Regions from separate parts of the Mesorhizobium sp. L-2-11 genome, predicted to be linked through region 3. Evidence: riboswitches for the same ligand, from Rfam matches in the RefSeq annotation. Region 3 holds a riboswitch; each other region holds the start of a gene.
The links. Region 3 has a riboswitch for cobalamin ahead of JG739_RS14925 (DUF1636 family protein). Riboswitches for the same ligand answer to the same signal wherever they lie in the genome.
Positions count from the first base shown of each region.

Region 1: linked by a shared signal. The riboswitch ahead of metE (5-methyltetrahydropteroyltriglutamate--homocysteine S-methyltransferase) and the one ahead of JG739_RS14925 (DUF1636 family protein) in region 3 are both predicted to bind cobalamin.
Region 2: linked by a shared signal. The riboswitch ahead of JG739_RS21825 (ABC transporter ATP-binding protein) and the one ahead of JG739_RS14925 (DUF1636 family protein) in region 3 are both predicted to bind cobalamin.
Region 4: linked by a shared signal. The riboswitch ahead of JG739_RS01535 (aromatic ring-hydroxylating oxygenase subunit alpha) and the one ahead of JG739_RS14925 (DUF1636 family protein) in region 3 are both predicted to bind cobalamin.

Region 1 covers NZ_AP023257.1:6,214,736-6,220,042, forward strand. Annotated here, with positions in the region: gene JG739_RS29565 (cytochrome P450 family protein) at 1-904, shown strand, start outside; partial or broken gene JG739_RS29570 (cytochrome P450) at 910-1,164, shown strand; cobalamin riboswitch at 1,439-1,638, shown strand; gene metE (5-methyltetrahydropteroyltriglutamate--homocysteine S-methyltransferase) at 1,755-4,085, shown strand; gene JG739_RS29580 (DUF982 domain-containing protein) at 4,805-4,984, opposite strand.
Region 2 covers NZ_AP023257.1:4,549,534-4,554,840, forward strand. Annotated here, with positions in the region: gene JG739_RS21815 (FecCD family ABC transporter permease) at 1-984, opposite strand, end outside; gene JG739_RS21820 (ABC transporter substrate-binding protein) at 1,014-1,961, opposite strand; gene JG739_RS21825 (ABC transporter ATP-binding protein) at 1,958-2,770, opposite strand; cobalamin riboswitch at 2,857-3,060, opposite strand; gene JG739_RS21830 (efflux RND transporter periplasmic adaptor subunit) at 3,441-4,574, shown strand; gene JG739_RS21835 (FAD-dependent monooxygenase) at 4,571-5,307, shown strand, end outside.
Region 3 covers NZ_AP023257.1:3,111,916-3,117,222, reverse strand. Annotated here, with positions in the region: gene JG739_RS14945 (NADH-quinone oxidoreductase subunit C) at 1-36, opposite strand, end outside; gene JG739_RS14940 (NuoB/complex I 20 kDa subunit family protein) at 42-623, opposite strand; gene JG739_RS14935 (NADH-quinone oxidoreductase subunit A) at 614-979, opposite strand; gene JG739_RS14930 (winged helix-turn-helix domain-containing protein) at 1,315-2,526, shown strand; cobalamin riboswitch at 2,799-3,002, shown strand; gene JG739_RS14925 (DUF1636 family protein) at 3,041-3,475, shown strand; gene cobW (cobalamin biosynthesis protein CobW) at 3,472-4,509, shown strand; gene JG739_RS14915 (cobaltochelatase subunit CobN) at 4,528-5,307, shown strand, end outside.
Region 4 covers NZ_AP023257.1:335,599-340,905, forward strand. Annotated here, with positions in the region: gene JG739_RS01520 (ABC transporter ATP-binding protein) at 1-469, shown strand, start outside; gene JG739_RS01525 (DUF680 domain-containing protein) at 561-797, opposite strand; gene JG739_RS01530 (DUF680 domain-containing protein) at 925-1,149, opposite strand; cobalamin riboswitch at 1,657-1,859, shown strand; gene JG739_RS01535 (aromatic ring-hydroxylating oxygenase subunit alpha) at 1,973-3,220, shown strand; gene JG739_RS01540 (hybrid-cluster NAD(P)-dependent oxidoreductase) at 3,244-4,359, shown strand; gene JG739_RS01545 (FAD-binding oxidoreductase) at 4,373-5,119, opposite strand; gene JG739_RS01550 (molybdopterin-dependent oxidoreductase) at 5,116-5,307, opposite strand, start outside.

The sequences.
Region 1 (5,307 bases), 3.1 Mb from region 3:
CTTCGCGCCCAGTCGTATCGCCTTGCTGGCGCCACGGGTCGAACAATGCGTCGATCGACTCCTGGCCGAGATGGCGCAGCGCGGCGGCAGTGCCGATCTGATGAGCGAGTTCGCCGCTCCGCTGCCCACCAACGTGATCGCCGAACTGTTCGGTTTGCCGGACGAACAGCGCGAAGAGATCGTCGCGCTCACCTACAGCCTGGCCAACACCTCCGCCACAGCCGAAGAGGTGCGACAGACGCGGCAGCGCATCCCGGAGTTCTTCCGTCGCCTGATCGCGCTCAAGCGGGGCCAGCTCGGCGATGATCTGGCTTCGGCCCTGATCGTCGCGCGTGACAAAGGCGAGCTCGTTTCCGACACCGAGCTCATCGACATGCTGTTCATGGTGCTCTCTGCGGGCTTCGTGACCACCGCCGGCGTCATCGGCAATGGCGTGCTGGCATTGCTGACGCATCCGCAGCAACTGCACTTGGTGCGCAGCGGCCAAGTTCCGTGGTCACAGGCGATCGAGGAGATCCTGCGCTGGGGCAGCTCAGCGGCCAATCTGCCGTTCCGCTATGCCACCCAGGACGTGGAGATCGACGGATGCCTGGTCCGCCGCGGCGATGCCGTCCTGATGGCGTTCCATGCGGCGAACCGGGACGAAAAGGCCTTCGGTCCCGGCGCCAACAGGTTCGATGTCACCCGGCGGCACAACCCGCATTTGTCATTCGGCGAGGGGCCGCATTCCTGCCTGGGCGCTGCGCTGGCGCGCCTGGAATTGCGCTGCGCCTTCCCCGCGCTATTCGGGCGGCTGGAGGATCTGGCGCTGACCATCGCTGCGGAGGACGTCGTCTACATGCCGTCTTACGTCATTCGCTGCCCGCAGCGCCTGCCGGTCAGCTTCCGCCCTTCCGTCGCTTAGAGAGTGCGGCATTCACCCCGGATTCGGTGATTCTCGGTTCGCCGGGGTGGCTTGTCTCGCACGAGGGGGGCGAGCATGCCCGGTTACGCACGATCGTGGCGCCGGCCTTCAGCAATCGCAGGGTGAAGCTGCTCGCGCAGCAGGTCGAGGCGATCGCCGCGCAGTTGTTCGAGACGCTGGCGGCCCAGCCCCAGTCCGCCGACCTGAGGCGCCACCTCTCCTTTCCGCTTCCGGACATGGTTATCAGCGTGCTGATGGGCGAGTGCGCAAGCACGCTGAGCGAAGCCGAGCGGGAACAAGTACCGGGATTCCCGGCTGACCGTGACGACCTGGCCCGACTTTACGCCCTTTGAGCCCGGCGACCTCGATCTCATCCGGCGTCGCCGATGGGGACAAGGATCTCTCCGAGCCTGCACTGATAAGAGGCGGCATCGTAAGCGGCTTTGGGCGAAAGAGACCGATCAGCGCAAGGGCATTATTCGCATCATCACATAAACATCTCGTTATATGTATTGACAAGGAGCGAAGCTGCTGTGATTGTGCGCATGTCGTGGTTCTCCGCGCGGCACTGCTGTAGCGGAGCTAAGAGGGAAGCCGGTGCGATGCCGGCGCTGCCCCCGCAACTGTTAGCGGCGAGCCAAGCCCATTGGTGTCACTGAGGCGAACGGCCTCGGGAAGACGGGCAGAGGCTTTGACCCGCGAGCCAGGAGACCTGCCACGACGAACAACGTCCACGGGCGGGGTGTCTCGGTGGCCGCGGTAGCCTGGCTTCGTGCCGCCTGCTCGCGCGTTCCTTGTCCCCACGCCCCAACCATCGGGGTATGGCATGACTGTCTCTCAACAAATTCCAGTGGCAACGCTCGGCGTGCCGCGTATCGGTCGACGGCGGGAACTCAAATTCGCGCTTGAAAGCTACTGGTCCGGAAAATCTCCCGCTGCCGACCTGCTCGCGACGGCGAAGGCGCTACGCGCCGCCAGCTGGAGGGAGCAGCACGATCGCGGCGTGTCGAAAATCCCGTCCAACGATTTCTCGCTTTATGACCATGTGCTCGACACCGTCGCCATGGTCGGCGCCGTGCCGGCACGATACACCTGGACTGACGGCGAGGTCCCACTCGATACCTATTTCGCCATGGCGCGCGGCAACCAAGATCAGGCCGCTGATTGCGGACATGCCGGTGACGAGCATGCGGCCAACGGGCATGGCCTTGCCGCGATGGAAATGACCAAATGGTTCGACACCAACTATCACTACATTGTGCCGGAACTTACCGACGATCAGAGCTTTGCCCTCTCGTCGGCGAAACCGGTCGATCATTTCCTCGAGGCCAAGGCGCTCGGCATCCACACGCGCCCGGTCCTGCTTGGACCGGTTACCTTTCTCAAGTTGGCGAAGTCACCTGAGGAAGGTTTCAACCCTATCGCGCTCCTGCCACGGCTGCTGCCCGTCTACGAGGAGCTCCTGCGGAGGCTGAAGCTCGCGGGAGCCGATTGGGTGCAGATCGATGAGCCGGCGCTCGTGGTCGATCTGGTTCCCAATGAACGGGATGCGCTCCAATTCGCCTACTGCCGGCTGTCAAAAGCAGCACCGGAGTTGAAGATCATGGTCGCTACCTATTTCGGATCGCTGGGAGACAATCTCGAGACCGCAACTTCTCTGCCCGTGGCGGGACTGCACGTCGATCTCGTGCGCGCTCCAGAGCAGTTGGAGACCGTCGGCCGGCTCGCGCAAAAGGAACTTGTCCTGTCGCTCGGACTGATCGACGGCCGCAACGTCTGGCGCGCGAACCTGCCTGCCATACTTGACCGCATCAAGCCGATCGTCGCCGGCTGGCCGTTGGACCGCGTGGAGATCGCCCCGTCCTGCTCGATGCTGCATGTGCCGATCGACCTGGACATGGAGACGGCACTCGATGCGGACGTGAAATCGTGGCTCGCCTTCGCGGCGCAAAAAACCGACGAGCTGGTCGTGCTCGCCCGTGCCCTGGCTGAAGGCCGGGACGCGGTCGCCGCCGAACTAGAGGCGTCGGCTGAGGCTGCCGCCGTTCGCGCGACATCCGCTAAGGTGCATGATCCGCTCGTCGAAGGACGGGTCGCCAGCATCAAGGTCGGCATGACGCGCCGGAAGAGCGCATTCGACGTGCGCTCCAAGCTTCAGGGCGACACGTTTGGCTTGCCATCCTTCCCCACCACGACGATCGGCTCCTTCCCGCAAACAGCCGAGGTTCGCAAGGCGCGGGCAGCCCATGCCAAGGGCGAGCTGAGTTACGTCGACTATGAGGCCTTCCTGAAAAAAGAGATAGAAGCCGCCGTTCGCTGGCAAGAAGAGATCGGACTCGACGTGCTGGTCCACGGCGAATTCGAGCGCAACGATATGGTGCAGTATTTCGCCGAGCAGCTCCGCGGCTTTGCCTTCACGCAGCATGGGTGGGTGCAGAGCTATGGCTCGCGCTTTGTGCGACCCCCGATCATCATTGGCGATGTGTCGCGACAAAATCCGATGACACTACACTGGTGGCGATACGCCCAGTCGCTGACGCCAAAGCCGGTGAAGGGCATGCTTACCGGCCCGGTGACGATCCTCAACTGGTCCTTCGTCCGAGACGACCTTCCGCGCTCAGCCGTCTGCCGCCAAGTCGCGCTCGCCATTCGCGATGAAGTGAGCGACCTCGAAAAGGCCGGCGCCAAGATGATCCAGATCGACGAAGCCGCACTGCGCGAGGGCTTGCCGCTTCGTGAGGCCGACTGGGAAACCTATCTCGACTGGGCCGTCGAATGCTTCCGGCTGGCTTCAACGGCGGTTGGCGATGCGACCCAGATTCACACCCATATGTGCTACTCCGAGTTCGGCGACATCGTGGACGCGATTGCTGCAATGGATGCCGATGTGATCTCCATTGAAACCTCGCGCTCGCAGATGGAACTGCTCGATACGCTGCGAACCTTCAAGTATCCGAACGAGATCGGTCCCGGCGTCTATGACATTCACTCGCCGCGGGTCCCGGAAGTGGGCGAGATTTCCAACCTCATCATGCTTGCTCGCGATCGATTGCTGGATGGCCAATTGTGGGTGAATCCCGACTGCGGTCTCAAAACACGCAGATGGGAGGAGGTCCGCCCTGCCCTGATGAACATGGTGGCTGCGGCACGCGCAATTCGGGAAAAAGCGCAGACGGCGTAGGGCTCGGTGACACTCGCCGGCGGTGAGCGGCAACGCCACACACCGGGCATCCTTGGGGGAGTCTATCCGGCGCGCCCAAGGCAATCGCGCTGCCGGTGACGAAGCGCCTCGGCAAGCTTGGCCTGGCCGCGGCCCTTGTTACGGCGCGTCGAAGTCAGCTTTCCAGACGCCGCCGTTGGCTGGCGATCGAAGGAGGCTTGGCCTCAAATGAGCCGGCCAGAAACGAGACGGCTCACCGCCAGCCAGTTTCGGATTATTCCGTATTGGGATCATCCAGTGTCACTATCGTCTCCCCGACCTTGGTCGCCGAACCCCCCGGTCCCGACCATCGGGAGAAGCATCAGCGATCACGCGGCGCCGGTCCGCGGAGCGTGTTGCGGGAGATCGGATGCAGGGCCAAGCTGGGGCAAGGTTCATACGGTACTTCCGGAGACTTTTGAGGCGGCATCGACGCTCCACCATCTGCAGCGGGCCAATTCCCGCTCGATGGCTCCGTCTGCCTCTGGCTGCAATCACCATCACCGCGACGGCGAAGCCGAGCGGCCGCAGCTGGCTGGCGGACCCTTGTGCTTCGATGGTGGAAGATCAGGCGCCGGACCAGGAAAGCCGCCGCGGAAAGTGCGGTGTTGGCTTGCTCCTGGCGGAGCCGGCAGGGGTGTTCGGACCGCGCCCAATAGCGATGTGCAGATGGCCGAAATTCACGAGCGGCGTCCCAGATCTCAATCACTGCGCAGAATGCGTGCTTCGAGCGCGGCTGCGACAAAAGCTCGTCGAGCAGCTGGTGGATGGGTCTTACCGCGTAACACCTGCAGACAGGTGTCCATCGCTATCCTGCGTTTATCGGTCTCATGATGCAGATCCCGGAGCAAGATAGCGGCCGCGTCGTTGACGTCGAACACGACACGCTCCGAGCCGCGGCGGCTAAGCTGAACTACGACTGGCCTCTCAAATCTGATCAACCCGGTCATCCCCTCCTCCACAGCCACTACTCGGCAAACAGCGCGGGCCGCATTTCTTTACTCAGCCGAACGCGACCGCTGCATCGCGCCAATGAGCCTGGCCATTGGCGGGCAAGCGATCGCCATGAGCTGCGTCTGGCATGGTCAGCTTGCGTGCGATCTGCGGTTTTGCAGTTGGTGGTGAGGAACTGCTTCTCATTCGCGTGGTCTAACCGTGAAACCTGTGCATACTGCACTATTCGACGCGGCTCGCGCCAGTCTCA
Region 2 (5,307 bases), 1.4 Mb from region 3:
GAAGAAAGCGCCGACCGAACTGGTGATGATGCCGATCGGCAGTTCCTGCGGCGGCAGCAGCGTGCGCGCCAGAAGGTCACTGGCAAGCAGCAGCACCGCTCCGAACAGGGCGCAGCTTGCAATCAGGCGCAGATGTAACGGGCCGGCCAGGGACCTGGACAGATGCGGGATCATCAGCCCGACGAAACCTATGACACCTGCGACCGAGACCAGGATCGCCGTTGAGAAGGCAGCGACGAGAAACGCCGTCCTGCGCATCCGCACAACCGGCACGCCGAGGCTTTCGGCAGCATTCTCGCCGGCCAGGAAAGCGTCGAGCTTGCGATGGTTCCACAGCGCATAGGCAAGAATGGTGCCCGCGCCAAGAGCAGCCAGCCCGACATTGTCCCATCGCGCCAGGCCGAGCCCGCCCATCGTCCAGAACAATACCGAGTGAGCGGCGCGCTGGTCTCCGGCGAAGACGAGATAGTTGGTCAGGGCGATGAACATGAAAGAGACGGCAAGCCCGGCCAGTATCAGCCGTTCGGGTCCTTGCCCCCTCACCCGCGAAACCAGCAACAGCACGATGCCGGCCGCCAATATGCCGCCGGTGAAGGCGGCAACCGGCAACGTCCAGATGCCGAAATGATCACCAAAAATGGTGATGACGGAAACAGCACCCGCCGCGGCGCCCGAGGACAGGCCGAACAGGAACGGATCGGCGAGGTCGTTGCGCGTTACCGTCTGCAACAGCGTGCCGATGACGCCCAGCCCGGCGCCGACACAGATCGCCATGATCGTGCGTGGCAGCCTGAGATCCACGACGATCTTGGCAACCGGGATCTTGGCAACCGGGATATTGCCGACCGGGCCGGGCACGAGGTTTCCGTCCAGTCCGGCCGCATGTCCGAGCGCAGCAATCACGTCGCTCAACGCTATGACCGTCGATCCATAGGCGATCGACAGCAAAGCAAGAGCGGCGATCGCTGCTGCCCCTGCTGCCATGGCCAATTCGAATGCCCTGTGGCGCAAGCTCAAAAGGCTTCCGGGTGCATCGCCCTGGCGATCTTGGCGATCGCCTCGATGTTGGCTGGTCCAGGCGTCAGCTCGGCATAGCGGAGCGCGACGAAGCGCTCGTTCCTGACCGCATCGGTCTCCTTCATCGCCGGATGGACCTTGAGGAGTTCGAGCAGTTTCCTGTAGCCGCCGCCGTCCTGATAATCGAGCAGGATCAGGAACTGCGGATTGCGGGAAGCGACCGTTTCCCAATCCGTATTGCCCCAGCTCGTCTGCATGTCGGCCATGATGTTGTCGCCGCCGGCAGCGGCGATCATGGCGTTGGGGATCGCGAACTTGCCGGATGTGAACGGTTTGTCTTCGCCGGAATCGTAGAGAAACACCCGCGTTCCCTCGCGGTCGCCAATCTTCGCCATGATTTCGGCGAGCTGCGTTTTCCAGCCCGAAACAAGTTTTTTCGCCTCGGCTTCCTTGCCGAAAATCTTGCCCAGCTTTTCGATGTCGCCATACAGCAGGTCCATCGAAGCGGCGGGGCGGTTGGTGTCGAGATGGACGCAGCTTTCCGTCAGCACCAGCGTCTTGATGCCGTGCGGGGCCAGCGTATCGGGCGTCACCTCGCCGCCCGGCTTCATGCCGTAGTACCAGCCGGCGAAAAAGAAATCGGGCTCGACAGCGACGAGATTTTCGAGCGTCGGATACTTTGGCGCAAGTTCCGGGATCGCGCCCTGCTCGGCCTTGAATTCCGGACCGACCTTGTACCATCCGGTGATGCCGGTCAGGCCGACGATCGACGGTTGCAGCCCCAGCGCGAAGGCCATCTCGGCCATGTTCATATCCTGGATGACGGCGCGCTTCGGCGCGGCGTCGAACGTCAGCGGCGTGCCGCAGCTGTCGACCGTTACCGGGAAAGCGAAGGCGGTCTGGGCAAGCAGGAGGGAGGTAAAAGACAGTGCCAGGCGTTTCACGAATGCTGCTCCTTGGTTAAATCAGGGAAGGCACGGTTTGGAACGTCGAACACCGTGAGTTCGCGGTCTTCGGTCGGATGGCGCAGCCGAAGCACGTCGACGCCGAAAATCTCGCGGATCAACTGCTTGGTCAGCGCCTCGCGCGGACCGGCGAACGCCTGCAGGCGGGCAGCGTTCATCACCGCGACCCTGGTGGCAAATGGCGTGACCAGCGACAGATCATGCAGCACCGCCACGACGGTCATGCCAAACTGCGATACGAGTTCAAGAAGTTCGCTGCGGGCGCGCGGATCGAGATGATTGGTCGGTTCGTCGAGGAACAGGATTTTGGGCTCCTGGGCGATGGCGCGCGCCAGTTGGGCGCGTTGCCGCTCACCACCGGACAGCGAGCCGATCGTGCGGCCGAGCAGCGGCAGCAGGCCGGTTCTGCGAAGCGCTTCGGCGACGATGTCGCGTTGCTCGCTTCTGCGTCGCAAGCCGGCATGCGGGACCCGCCCAAGCCCGACATAATCGATTACGGCAAGCCGCGGATCAGGCTGATCGGTCTGGCCGACGACAGCCATGTGCAGAGCCCGCTCGGCGGCCGAGAACGTCTCCAGCCGGCGCCCGCCAAACCTCACATCTCCCGCGCTTGGCCGCAGCGTACCGCACAGCATGCGCAGCAGCGTCGTCTTGCCGGCGCCGTTTGGGCCGATGATGGCGAGGCGGTCGCCCGCCGCCACCGAAAGGCTGACCGCACTGACCAGGCGCTGGCCATTCGCCGTCGCGTTCAGTTCACGCGCTTCAAGAAGAGGCTGGGAGGCGTCCACTTACCGTCACTTTCTCCAATGGCGACGGAAGGAAGCGAACCGGCCGACAAACCGATGTCCACGTCTCCTCCCGGCACACCCCGTCCGGTCAACTCATGCTGATGGCAGGTCTCCTGGCTCGCGGGTCCTTGCGCCATCCAGCCTTCCCAGCCTTGCCGGCCAGTGGCATTTCGGATTTTGCTCGCCGCTTACAGTTGCGGGGGCAGCCACGGCCTCCATCCGAAGATCTCACCGTGTTCCCTTTTCACCCCTTGCCTTTCGACTCGGGGACCATCACCTTTCCACCGTAGATTTCCGCCGACCGCGTCGCAATGGTTTTGATTGGGCTCGCACCATGATGCGCGGTCGTTCGCATATGTAATGATATTACATATCAAGCGCTACTCTCTGCTGTCAACACCGGCATACCTGTGCTCCGGTTTTTCCCGGATGCCCAATTCAACGACCTTTCAATGGACCAGCGTGGAAGAGGTCGGTCGCCAAAACATCGGAAAATTTTCAGAATCCGATCGGGATTTCAGCGTCCAAAAAGCCGAATGAAAGCGTGCTGGTGAACGGGCCAATTGACCCCATGTTTTCGCGCCAGGGCGCCCGGCCCGTCTCCAGTCAAGGATCATTGCCGGCTGTCGCGCCCGTTCCGGCGCCGGCCGCAACATGGATAGGAGACAACATGACTGCCGCATTCCACAGCAGGTTGAAACATGGCCTCGTCGGCGTATCGATCGCGGCGCTCGGCTGCGCCGCTGCCGTCACCTGGTACGCCGCCAAGGGCGAGGCCGCGACTGCAAAGCCGGATGTGCCGGAAGCGAAGCTGGTCAAGGCCGTGACGGTGAAGCCGGAACCGCAGGCAGACAGTCGCATCGCCATCGGCGAAATCCGCCCACAGCGCGAAAGCGACCTCGGGTTCCGGCTCTCCGGCAAGCTCGTGCAGCGCACGGCAGCAGTAGGCCAGATGGTCAGGAAAGGCGAAGTGCTCGCCCGGATCGAGGACCAGGATTATCGCAACCGCTTGCGTAGCGCCGAGGCCGATGTCGCGGCGGCGCAGGCCGTGCTGGTCGAGGCGAGTGCCGCAGAGGTCCGCCTCGGAGCACTGCTTGCCAAAGGCTTCACGACGCGCGCCAGCTATGATGCGACGTTGAAGAACCTCCGCTCGGCGCAAGCCAAGCTGGACTCGGCAAAGATTGGCTTGGAGATGGCCAGGGATCAGCTCGCCTATACCGAACTGCACGCGGATTTCGACGGCGTGGTGACGGCGACTGGCGCTGAGGAAGGCCAGCTCGTCAATGTCGGGCAGATGGTCGTGCGCATCGCCGATCCGCAAGCCCGCGACGCCGTCTTCTCGATCGCCGAGGCAGCTTTCTCGAATGGCCGCAGGGCCGGGCATCCGCCGGAGATCATTGTCTCGCTGCTCAGCAACCCGGCGATCTCGACATCCGGCGTCATCCGCGAGGTGTCGCCGGTGGCCGATGCCGCTACCCGCACCTTCCAGGTGAAGGTTTCGCTGCGCAACGCCCCGGATGAAATGCGCTTTGGCAGCAGCGTCGCGGGCCGTGTCAACGAATCCAGCGCGCCTGTCGTGATGCTGCCGGGAAGTGCGCTGTTCGACAAGGACGGCAAGCCGGCCGTCTGGATTGTGAGCGCTTCGTCGGCGGTCGAGCTGAAGCCAGTCGTCATTGCCCGTTACGAGACCGAGCGGGTCGTCGTCAGCAGCGGCCTGGCCGAAGGCGACGTCGTCGTAACCGCCGGCATCAACCGGCTGCGCGAACACGAAAAGGTTCGCATTGCTGCAGGAGAAGCCAGATGAGCCCGTCACAAACGAAAGTGCTGATTGCCGGCGCCGGACCAACCGGGCTGACGCTTGCCCTCTGGCTCACCCGTCTCGGCGTGCCGGTCCGCATCTTCGACAAGGCCGCAGGTCCGGGCGAGACATCGCGCGCGCTCGCCGTCCAGGCCCGCACGCTCGAGTTCCACCGCCAGATCGGCATCGTCGAGGACGTGCTTGCCGCCGGCGTGCGGCTGGAGCAACTCACCGTGCGCACGCCGGCCGGCATCGCCGCAAGGCTGCCGCTCTCCGACTTCGGCCGCGGCATCAGCCCGTACTCCTTCGCATTCGCGCTGCCGCAAGACATTCACGAGCGCATCCTGATCACGCATCTCGAGCGCGCCGGGGTTCGGGTCGAGCGCAACACCGAACTGGTCGCCTTCGAGGACAGGACCAGTTCGGTTGTCGCCACATTGCGCAGTGGCGGTGTGACCGAGACAGTCTGTACCGCCTATCTCGTCGGTTGCGACGGCGCTCGCAGCACCGTGCGGCATGGGCTAAATATCGGCTTCCCGGGTGGTACTTACGAACAGGCCTTCTACGTCGCCGACGTGACGGGCAGCGGCGCGGTCACCCGCAACGGCATGGACACCACGGTCAGCGCTTACGGTTTCGCGATCGCCATGCCGGTCAGGCAATCCGGTTCACTGCGTCTGATCGGCATCGTGCCGAAGGCGCATGAAGCCGATGAGACGATCACCTTCGAGGCAATCCG
Region 3 (5,307 bases):
GCCGAGATAGGTCGAGAGTTCATTCAGGCTCATCATCCCGCTCACCGTTCGATCGTGCCGGTGCGGCGGATCTTCTTTTGCAGCAGAAGGATGCCGTAGAGCAGCGCTTCCGCACTGGGCGGACAGCCGGGCACATAGATGTCGACCGGCACGACGCGATCGCAGCCGCGCACCACCGAATAGGAATAGTGGTAGTAGCCGCCGCCATTGGCGCAGGAGCCCATCGAGATGACGTAGCGCGGCTCCGGCATCTGGTCGTAGACCTTGCGCAGCGCCGGCGCCATCTTGTTGGTCAGCGTGCCGGCGACGATCATGATGTCGGACTGGCGCGGCGACGCGCGCGGCGCAACGCCGAACCGCTCCGAGTCATAGCGCGGCATCGAGGTGTGGATCATCTCGACCGCGCAGCAGGCAAGACCGAAAGTCATGAACATCAGCGAGCCGCTGCGCGCCCAGGTGATCAGCGCCTCGGTCGAGGTGACGAGAAAGCCCTTGTCGGCAAGCTCGTTGTTGATCTCGAGGAAGAACGGATCATTCGCCCCCACCGGCTTTCCGGTGCTTGGGTCGAGAATGCCTTTTGGCTTCGGCGCGACGAGCGTGCCGGAATTGTCACTCAATCCCATTCCAGCGCTCCTTTCTTCCATTCATAAGCAAAGCCGATGGTCAGCACCGCCAGAAACACCATCATCGACCAGAACCCAAGCATGCCGATCTGGCCGAAAGACACCGCCCACGGAAACAGGAAGGCCACCTCCAGATCGAAGATGATGAACAGGATCGACACCAGGTAGAAGCGGATGTCGAACTTCATGCGGGCATCGTCAAACGAGTTGAAGCCGCATTCATAGGCGGAAAGCTTTTCCGGATCGGGATTGCGGTAGGCCACCAGAAAGGGTGCGGCTAGCAGCGCCAGGCCGACGACCAGCGCCACGCCGATAAACAGGACGATGGGCAGGTACGAACTCAACAATGCGTTCATGCTGCGGCTTTCCGTTGGCGGCCAATCCACTCTGATTACAGCACCGGACCCACTTGCGGAAGCGTGACAGTTTAACCACTGAACCGTTTTAGGGGGCTCTATGCTGCAACGCGGCGAGGGTTAGCGCAGGGCTTTCGGCGAAGCAAGTCAAACCTTGTTCAAAACTCGGGGTGCTCGACGGCATATCCGGATAAACTGGTCCGATCCGCTCCTGTTTGATTTCCTTCACTTTTTACTCCACTTTACTCTCCTGACATGGATGCCGCCAAAACCCTGCTAGCATGGCGGAATCATCGCTCCCACCTTTGGTCGAACGCCGACAGAGTGCCGTCTGCATGAAGGAAAAAATCTCGCTCGCCATGGCCCGGCGCATCGCGCTTGCCGCACAGGGGTTTGCCGATCCTCGCCCCGGCAGAACGCCTGATCGCCGCCATTTGGCGCGTGTGCTTGCCCGGACCGGCCTGCTGCAGATCGATTCCGTCAGCGCGGTGGTGCGCGCCCATTATATGCCGCTCTATTCGCGGCTTGGCCCCTACCCGCTCGCCCTGCTCGACAACGCCGCGGTGACGCGCAAGCGCAAAGTCTTCGAATATTGGGCGCACGAAGCCTCCTTTCTGCCGGTCGAAACCTATCCGCTGATGCGCTGGCGCATGGAACGGGCCGAGCGCGGTGAGGAAATGTACAATGGGCTGGCCAAGTGGGGCCGCGAGCGCGCCGCCTATATCGAAGACATTTATCGCGAGGTCGTCGAACGCGGCCCGATCGCCGCTTCGGCCCTGAGAGACCAGAAAGGAGGCCAAAAAGGCTCCGGCGGCTGGTGGGGCTGGAGCGACGCCAAGCACGCTTTCGAATGGCTGTTCTGGGCCGGCCGCATCACCACGGCGTCGCGTCGCGGCTTCGAGCGGCTTTATGATCTGCCGCAGCGCGTGCTGCCGCCGGCGATACTCAGCCTGCCGGTGCCCTCGCCCGAGGATGCGCACCGCGAATTGCTGCGCATTTCCGCCCGCGCCCATGGCGTCGCGACAGCAGGCGACCTGCGCGACTATTTCCGGCTCTCCCCCGCCGACATCAAGGGCCGCATCGAGGAACTGGTCGAGGCCGGCGACCTTTTGCCGGTTCGCGTCGAAGGCTGGAGCAAGCCAGCCTATCTCCACAAGGACGCCCGTTTTCCGCGCAAAATCAAGGCGCGTGCGCTGCTCGCTCCGTTCGATCCCGTCGTCTTCGAGCGGGCGCGCACGGAAAGACTGTTCGACTTCCGCTATCGCATCGAGATCTACACCCCCGCCGAAAAGCGCCAGTACGGCTATTATGTGCTGCCGTTCCTGCTCGGCGAAGGGATCGTGGCGCGCATCGACCTTAGGGCTGACCGCCCGGCCGGCGTGCTGCGCGTCCATGCCGCCTATGCCGAGCCCGGCGCCCCGCCGCAAACCGCCGCCGAACTTTTCGAGGAATTGCAGCTGATGCAGGGTTGGCTCGGCCTCGAACGCATCGAGGTGACACCTGCGGGGGACCTGGGTTCGGCGCTGGCGGATGTCGCGGTTTCGTAAGGGTTTGCCGATGTCGGCGCTGCCCCTCACCTGCCTGCCGGCATCCTCTCCCCGTATAGTGACGAGGAGAGGGACGCTGTCATCGATGGTTTCGCCAATCACCAGCGTTGCAGGAAGGGGCGCCGCTGTTGCGGCCAGCTTTTTCTCCCCGTCACTATACGGGGAGAAATGCCCGGCAGGGCAATGAGGGGCAGCGCCGACATCGAAAATTGCCCTGAAGCGTTTCCCTCGCCAGCGTCGTAGACGTGCGTTGACACGACTGCCCGCACAAGCCTAAATCCGGTTCAGACGGTCTCCTCTCGGCAAAGGGAGGAGCCAAGAGGGAATGCGGTGCGAAATCCCGATTTCAAATCCGCGGCTGTCCCCGCAACTGTAAGCGACGAGCCTAGGCCGAAAACCACTGGGAAAATCCCGGGAAGGCGGCACCAAGGCGATGACCCGCGAGCCAGGAGACCTGCCGTCTAGGACAAAAGAATCCGATCGCCTGGCGGGTTTTCCGGGCAAGGAGCCTGATTTGGAACGCGACAGCAGTTTTCCGGCTGAGACAGCGGGCGTATTGTCCGGCGATGGTGATGCTCTATCGGACGTCACCGTGATCGTCTGCGCCTCCTGCCGTGACGAGACCGGCTCCGACAGCCATCCCCGCGCCGGCGAATTGTTGGCCGAAGACACGCGCCGCGCCGCCTCGGGCGAAAACATCCGTATCCGCAGCGTCGAATGCCTCGGCAACTGCAAGCGCCGCCTCAGCGCCGCTATCCTGCGAGACGGTTGCTGGAGCTATGTCTTTGGCGACCTGACCGCGACCAGCGGCGCCGATCTGGTCGTCGGTGCAAGGCTCTTCGCCACCTCGACCGACGGCCTCATTCCATGGCGCGGCCGCCCCGATTGCCTGAAGCGCGGCCTCGTTGCCCGCATCCCTCCCCTCGACCTTTTGAAGGACCAGATATGATCGCTTCCATCTCGCGCGTGCCCTGCACCGTCGTCACCGGCTTCCTCGGCGCCGGCAAGACGACGCTGATCCGCCATCTGCTCGAAAACGCCGGTGGCAAACGGCTGGCCATCATCGTCAACGAGTTCGGCGACATCGGCATCGACGGCGAGATCCTGAAAGGCTGCGGCATCGACACTTGTCCGGAGGAAAACATCGTCGAACTGGCCAATGGCTGCATCTGCTGCACCGTCGCCGACGATTTCGTCCCGGCGCTCGACCAGATCCTGTCGCTGACGCCGAGGGTCGACCATATCCTGATCGAAACCTCCGGCCTGGCTCTGCCCAAGCCACTGGTCCAGGCCTTCCAATGGCCGACGGTGAAGAGCCGGGTGACGGTCGACGGCGTCATTGCCGTGGTCGACGGACCGGCGCTGGCCGAAGGCCGCGTTGCCAACGACATGGACGCCCTGCAGGCGCAGCGCGCGCAGGACGAAACGCTCGACCACGACGATCCGGTCGAGGAGGTGTTCGAGGACCAGCTCGCCTGCGCCGACCTGATCATAGTGTCGAAGCGCGACCTGATGGACGCCGCCGGCACGGCCCGCGCCAATGCCATCATCGGCGAACATGTTGCCCGCGCGGTAAAGATCGTGCCGGCCTCGCAGGGCAAGGTCGATCCCTCCGTGTTGCTTGGCCTTGGCCTTGCCGTCGAGAACGATATCGAGAACCGCAAGACCCATCACGACGACGAGCTCGACCACGAGCACGACGATTTCGACTCGTTCGTCATCGACATTCCGTCGATCGTCAATCCCGATGAGCTGGCTTTGCGCGTCGCCACGGCGGCGGCGGAAGAAAACGTGCTGCGCGTCAAGGGTTTCGTCGAAGTCGGCGGCAAACCGATGCGGCTGTTGCTGCAGGCCGTCGGCCCGCGCGTCAACCACTATTACGACCGCGCCTGGACCGCTGAAGACGATCGCCGTTCGCGCCTCGTCGTCATCGGCCTGAAAGGGCTGAACCGCCCGGCGATCGAGCGTATCCTCGCCGGCTGAGCACAGGCACGAGCCGCGATGCACATCCTCACCACCACATCCGCCTCGCTCGACGATCTCGCCGAGCCTGTCGACCTCAGGCAGACGCCTGCGGATGTCGTGGCGCTGTCCTTCACTGACAGCGACTTGGCCGGACTGGCGGCAGCGTGGCAGGCAGACGCGGACCGTCTGCCGTCGATGCGGCTGGCGGCGTTGCGCGACCTGCGCCACCCGATGTCCGTCGACCTGTGGATCGACAGTGTCGCCCGGCACGCCAGGGTTGTTCTGGTTCGCATCCTCGGCGGTTACGACTGGTGGCGCTACGGCTGCGACCAGCTCGCCTCGACCGCCCGCGCGCACGGCATAAAACTGGCGCTGCTGCCCGGCGAGAGTCACGACGAGGATTTGCGACTGATCGAAGGCTCGACGCTGCCGCGCCAGGAGCTCGACGCCCTGCTCGGCTATTTCCGCGAGGGCGGCCCGGAGAATATGACGGCGCTGGTGTGGAGGCTGGCGCGGCTGGCGGGCCGGGATGCGGCGGACGTTGAGCCGGTCAGCGTGCCGAAGGCGGGTTATTATCAACCGGGACGCGGTGTCGTGGAAAAGCCGGACCTTTCGAATATCGGCGCTCCGTCACACCCCCCTCTGTCCTACCGGACATCTCCCCCGCAAGGGGGGAGATCTGCCGTCACCAACGCCGGCGCATCTCCTATTTCGTCGGAGCTATCTTCAGTATCTGCGATTGGCGAAAACATCGATGGCAGCACAATCTCCCCCCTTGCGGGGGAGATGTCCGGCAGGACAGAGGGGGGTGGGACG
Region 4 (5,307 bases), 2.8 Mb from region 3:
GGTCGGCACGCCGATGGAGCTCTACAAGAGACCCGGCAATCTGTTCGTCGCCCAATTCATCGGCTCGCCGGCCATGAACATCCTGCCGGCGACGATCGACAAATCAGGCGACCCGACCATCGTCAGCCATGTCGGCGGCCGCAAGGCGACGGTGCCGATCGCCACGCCAGCCTCGGCGACGGGCGCTTCGGTGAGCTTCGGCGTGCGGCCGGAGGATCTGATGATCGCCACCGGCGCAGATTATCTTTTCGAGGGAACGGTGGACTATGTCGAGCAGCTCGGCGAGGTCCAGCTCGTCTATGTCGACATCGGCCGCGCCGACCTGCCGCTGGTGACCAAGCTGCCAGGCAATGTCGAGGTCAAGCGGGGTGCCGCGCTGCGGTTGAATGCCGATGCCGGCGACCTGCATATTTTCGACGCCGACGGACATTCATTCACGCTCCACAAAGCGGAAGCAAAGGCAGCCTGAGAGCGGCGGCCGAACTGATGAAAGTTTTTTTGGCGAGCCCTCAAACAAGAGCAGCGGGCAAGCCCGCCGCTCTTGTTCGTTCCGGTCGCTGTCAGCGGCCGAACAGGTTCCGGTCGCCGCCCTGCGGGGCGGACTTCTGTACGTCGCCCGACGAGTTGAGCAGCTTGTAGACCGGCGAGCCGGTATTGCGCACCGAAGACGTCTGCGTGTTGTCGACGTTGACGGTCGCCTGCTTGTTGATGTCGGTTCCGCCAACGTTGTCGTTGCGGGCATAGGCGCTGCCGGCAGCAATCAAAAAAGCGGCGGCGACAAGAACGATCTTCTTCATTTCAAAACTCCTGGATTTTCTTGATTCCACCAGCGCGGCGGGCAAATGCCGCCGCAGCTGTTTGTTTGACCATGCTCTTTGTTCGAAAACCGCGTTCCATTTTCGGGATCATTGCCTGGACGAACTGTTAGTTGTTGCCGAACAGGTTACGGTCGCTGCCGTGAACGGGCTTCTCGTCAGCCGGAACCGGGTTCTGCGCCGAAGCCGAATTCCGAGTCGAAGCCGTATACGAGTCGCTGTCGACCGCAGCGGCCGGCTGGTTGAGGCCGTCTGACCCATAATGGTCGCTGCCGGCAAAGGCGCTGCCGGTGATGGCCAGAGCGGCGACGGCAGCGAGAGCGATCTTTTTCATTTTTTGGTACTCCAGTATCTTAGTTTTCCGTCCGTCTAGCGGCGTGTCTTGGGAGGACGCGCGTTGTTCGGACAGCCCCAACGTGGGAAGGCCATTCGGCGGATTCCAATCACGAAGTTGTTCCGTGTGGACCAAGAATCTACACCTTGAAATTGTACCAGAGACATCCCCGAATTGATTTTATATCTTATTTTCAATCGCTTATGCCAAATTAGCCGTTCATGATTTGACGGATTGGCGGACCTGCGTTCACGGCGTGCTGCACGCATTGTCAACAGAAACGAACCGTTCGGTTCGATTTTAGAAGCGGCTAACAGTCACTTTTATAAACTGTTAACCTTCCTGGTTTCCGCCGCGGCTCGGATTGGATGTCACGGCAGCCGACAATGGCTGCCGACAAAAGTGAGGTTTCAGCCCTGCAGGTATAAACCTGTAGGTTTCGCCGGCGGTGTCGCGCCGCATGGATACGATGTCGCTTTCATGCCGACAGTCAGCCGGCCGGCATGATTAGATCGCGCCATCTCAGGTGCCGCTTGGTGACGACGAAGCGGAGAATTGGGAAGCCGGTCAGAACCCGGCGCTGCCCCCGCAACGGTGGTGGAGTTCAAGTCGCAACGGGAGACCACTGGGCCACAAGCCTGGGAAGGTGTCGCGATGGGTCCGCAAGGACACTCCAGAGCCCGGAAACCAGCCCGAGATTTTTAGACTCGACTGATCGCGGTGGGCGGTCAAGAGGTGGATGATGCATGTCCGGCCCTGTCGCCGGCGTGCAAGCGGTCCTCCCTCCATCACCACCAGTTCAGTCCTTACACGAGGACAGGACATGGACGCGCGCAACGACATGCTGAGGCTCTTGCACGGCCGCAGGCAAGGCTATTCGCTTGAGCAGCCCTTCTACACCGATCCAGATTTCTTCAAGCTCGACATGGAGCTGATCTGGTATCGCGACTGGCTGTTCATCGGCCACGATTGCGAGTTGCCGAAACCTGGCAGCTACATCACCGCCCAGATCGGCGACTATCCGCTCGTGCTGGTCCGCGACCAGCAAGGCAAGGTCAATGCCTTCCACAATTCCTGCCGGCATCGCGGCAGCCGTGTCTGCAATGCCGACAAGGGCACTGCGGCGAAGCTCGTCTGCCCGTATCACCAGTGGACCTACGAGCTGGACGGCCGTCTCTTGTTTGCTCGCCAGATGGCAGACGGCTTCGACAAGAGCCAGTTCAGTCTGAAGCCGGTGGCTTGCGAAAGCGTCGGCGGCTATATCTTCATCTGCCTGGCCAACGAGCCGGCGGACTTCGCGCCAATGCGCGCCATGATCGAGCCTTACCTCCTGCCCCACCGGCTGCGCGAGGCAAAAATCGCCTTCGAATCGACCATCGTCGAGAAGGGCAACTGGAAGCTCGTCTGGGAGAACAACCGCGAGTGCTACCATTGCGCCGGCAACCATCCGGAACTCTGCAAGACATTCCCGGAAGCGCCGACCGTGACCGGGGTGCAGGGTGCCGACAGCGATCCGGAAATGCTCGCGCACTGGGCGAAATGCGAGGCGGCAGGCCTGCCGAGCAAGTTCCGCATCGATCCGGCCGGGCAGTATCGCGCCACCCGCGCACCGCTGCTGCGCGACGCCGTCAGCTATACGATGACGGGAAGACGCGCGGTGAAGAAGCACCTTTCCGACAGCGTTTCGACCGACCGTATCGGCTCGCTGCTGCTCTATCACTATCCGACGACCTGGAACCATGTCCTCGGCGATCATGCCGTCACCTTCCGCGTGCTGCCGATCAGCGCCACGGAAACGGCCGTCACCACCAAATGGCTCGTCCACAAGGACGCGGTCGAGGGCGTCGATTACGACCTCGCCGAGCTTACCCATGTCTGGACCGAGACCAACGACCAGGACCGTCGCATCGTCGAGGAAAACGCCTTCGGCATACTGTCGCCGGCCTACGAGCCCGGCCCCTATTCGGAACTGCATGAGGGCGGCGTCATCCAGTTCGTCGAATGGTACGCCTCCTTCATCGGGCCGCGCCTTGCCGAGGACGGCCGTCCGGCGTTGCGCAGCGTCGCCTGAGCGGGATCAACGGGATGAATGCGATGACGGACCTTGGGCTCTACCGACATCTCGACGACATGGCGCCCTGGAACGACAGGCTCCAGGTGCTGGAAGTCATCGGCGTCAGCGACGAGGCGCCTGAGGTGAAGACCTTCACCTTCCGCTCTGACAACCAGACATGGTTCCGTTACAGACCGGGGCAGTTCGTGACGCTGGAACTGCCGACCACCGATGGCCCGTTGATGCGGACCTATACGCTGTCGTCCTCACCGTCGCGGCCGTTCTCGATCGCGGTGACGGTGAAAGCGCAGGCCGGCAGCTTCGGCACACGCTGGATGTTCGACAATCTGAAGCCCGGCGTTCACGTGAAGGCCTATGGGCCGGCGGGCGACTTTTCGCTGCACAGCCATCCCGCCGCCAAGTATCTGTTCATTTCGGCCGGTTCCGGCGTGACGCCGATGATGTCGATGCTGCGCTGGCTAAACGACTGCGCGCCATGGACCGATGTCGGCTTCGTCAACTGTGCACGAAAGCCCGAGGAGATCATCTTCCGCAAGGAGCTCGAGCTGCTCGGCAGCCGCATGCCTGGCCTGACGCTCGGTTTCATGATCGAGGAGCGGTCCAGCCGTGAGGGCTGGTTCGGCCATATGGGCCGGATCGACGCGATACGGCTGCCGCTGCTGGCACCCGATTTTCGCGAGCGCGAAATTTTCTGCTGCGGCCCCGACCCGTTCATGCGCGCCGTGCGGCAGATGCTGGAGGGGGCCGGCTTCGACATGGCCAACTATCATCAGGAAAGCTTTGCGGCCCCAAGGGTGGAGGAAATACCGGCCCCGTTCGGTTCGCCGGCAGAAGGTGGGCCGGCAGGGGGCGGGATCGAGGTACCTGTCGAGGCCGCAACGCCGATCCGCTTTTCGCTTTCGGATGTCGATGCCGACTGCGTTGCCGGCCAGACCGTGCTGCAGACGGCGCGCGCTTCGGGCGTACGAATTCCTGCAGCCTGCGAGTTCGGCCTGTGCGGAACCTGCAAGGTGAAAAAGATCTCGGGCACAGTCGAGATGAGCCACAATGGCGGCATCCTCGATCACGAGATCGACGACGGTTTTATTCTCGCCTGCTGTTCAAGGCCGCTGTCGGCGCTCGAAATTGAGGTCTGACAGGTGGGGGCGCTTAAACCCCGTAACGTTCGGTGCGGATGAGGCCTGCCGGAACGCCGGCATCGATCAGCGCCTGGGCGGCGGCCGACACGAAGGCATTCGAGCCGCAGACAAAGGCGAACCTTGGCGGCGCGGGCAGCCGCAACATCGATTGCTCCATCATCGCGGCATCGACCCGCCGCGAATAGTCCGCCGGGCGCCGGGCCGGCTCGCGGGTCAGCGCCAACACCAGATCGAAGCCGTCCCGGCGATTGTGGAGGTCGATCAGCTCGTCGCGAAAGATCACCTCGTCCCAGACCCGCGCGGAAAACACCAGTGCCGCGGGCACCGCCGATCTGCGCGCGGCACGATGGCGGATCATCGCCATCAGCGGCACCACGCCGGACCCGCCGCCGACCAGCAGAAGCGGGCCGCCGTCGCTGTCGGACCAGACGAAGTGGCCGCCAAGCGGTCCGCGCAACTCGACCTCGTCGCCAACCGCCGCGATATCGTGAAAGAACGGTGAGACCTCGCCGTCATCGAGCCTTTCGATTGCCAGTTCGATCGTCTCGCCGGCTTCCGGCGCCGAGGCGATTGAGTAGGAGCGGCGCGCCTGATAGCCGTCCGGCGCCGTCAGCCTGACATCGACATGCTGCCCGGCACGATAGGCGAAGGGCCGCGACGGCTGGAGGAAAAAGCTGGTGACGCGCGGCGTGCGCTTTTCGATGCGGGCGATGGTCACCGTCTGCCAGGGCGACTGCGCCGCCGGCCCGTCGCTCATGGATCGCCCGTATAGCGCTGCTCGCGCCACGGGTCGCCATAGATGTGATAGCCGCGCAGTTCCCAGAAGCCCGGCTCGTCGCGCTCGGTGAACTGCAGCCCATTCAGCCATTTGGCCGACTTCCAAAAATAGAGATGCGGAACCAGCAGCCGCGCCGGGCCGCCATGGTCCGGCGTGATCGGCTTGCC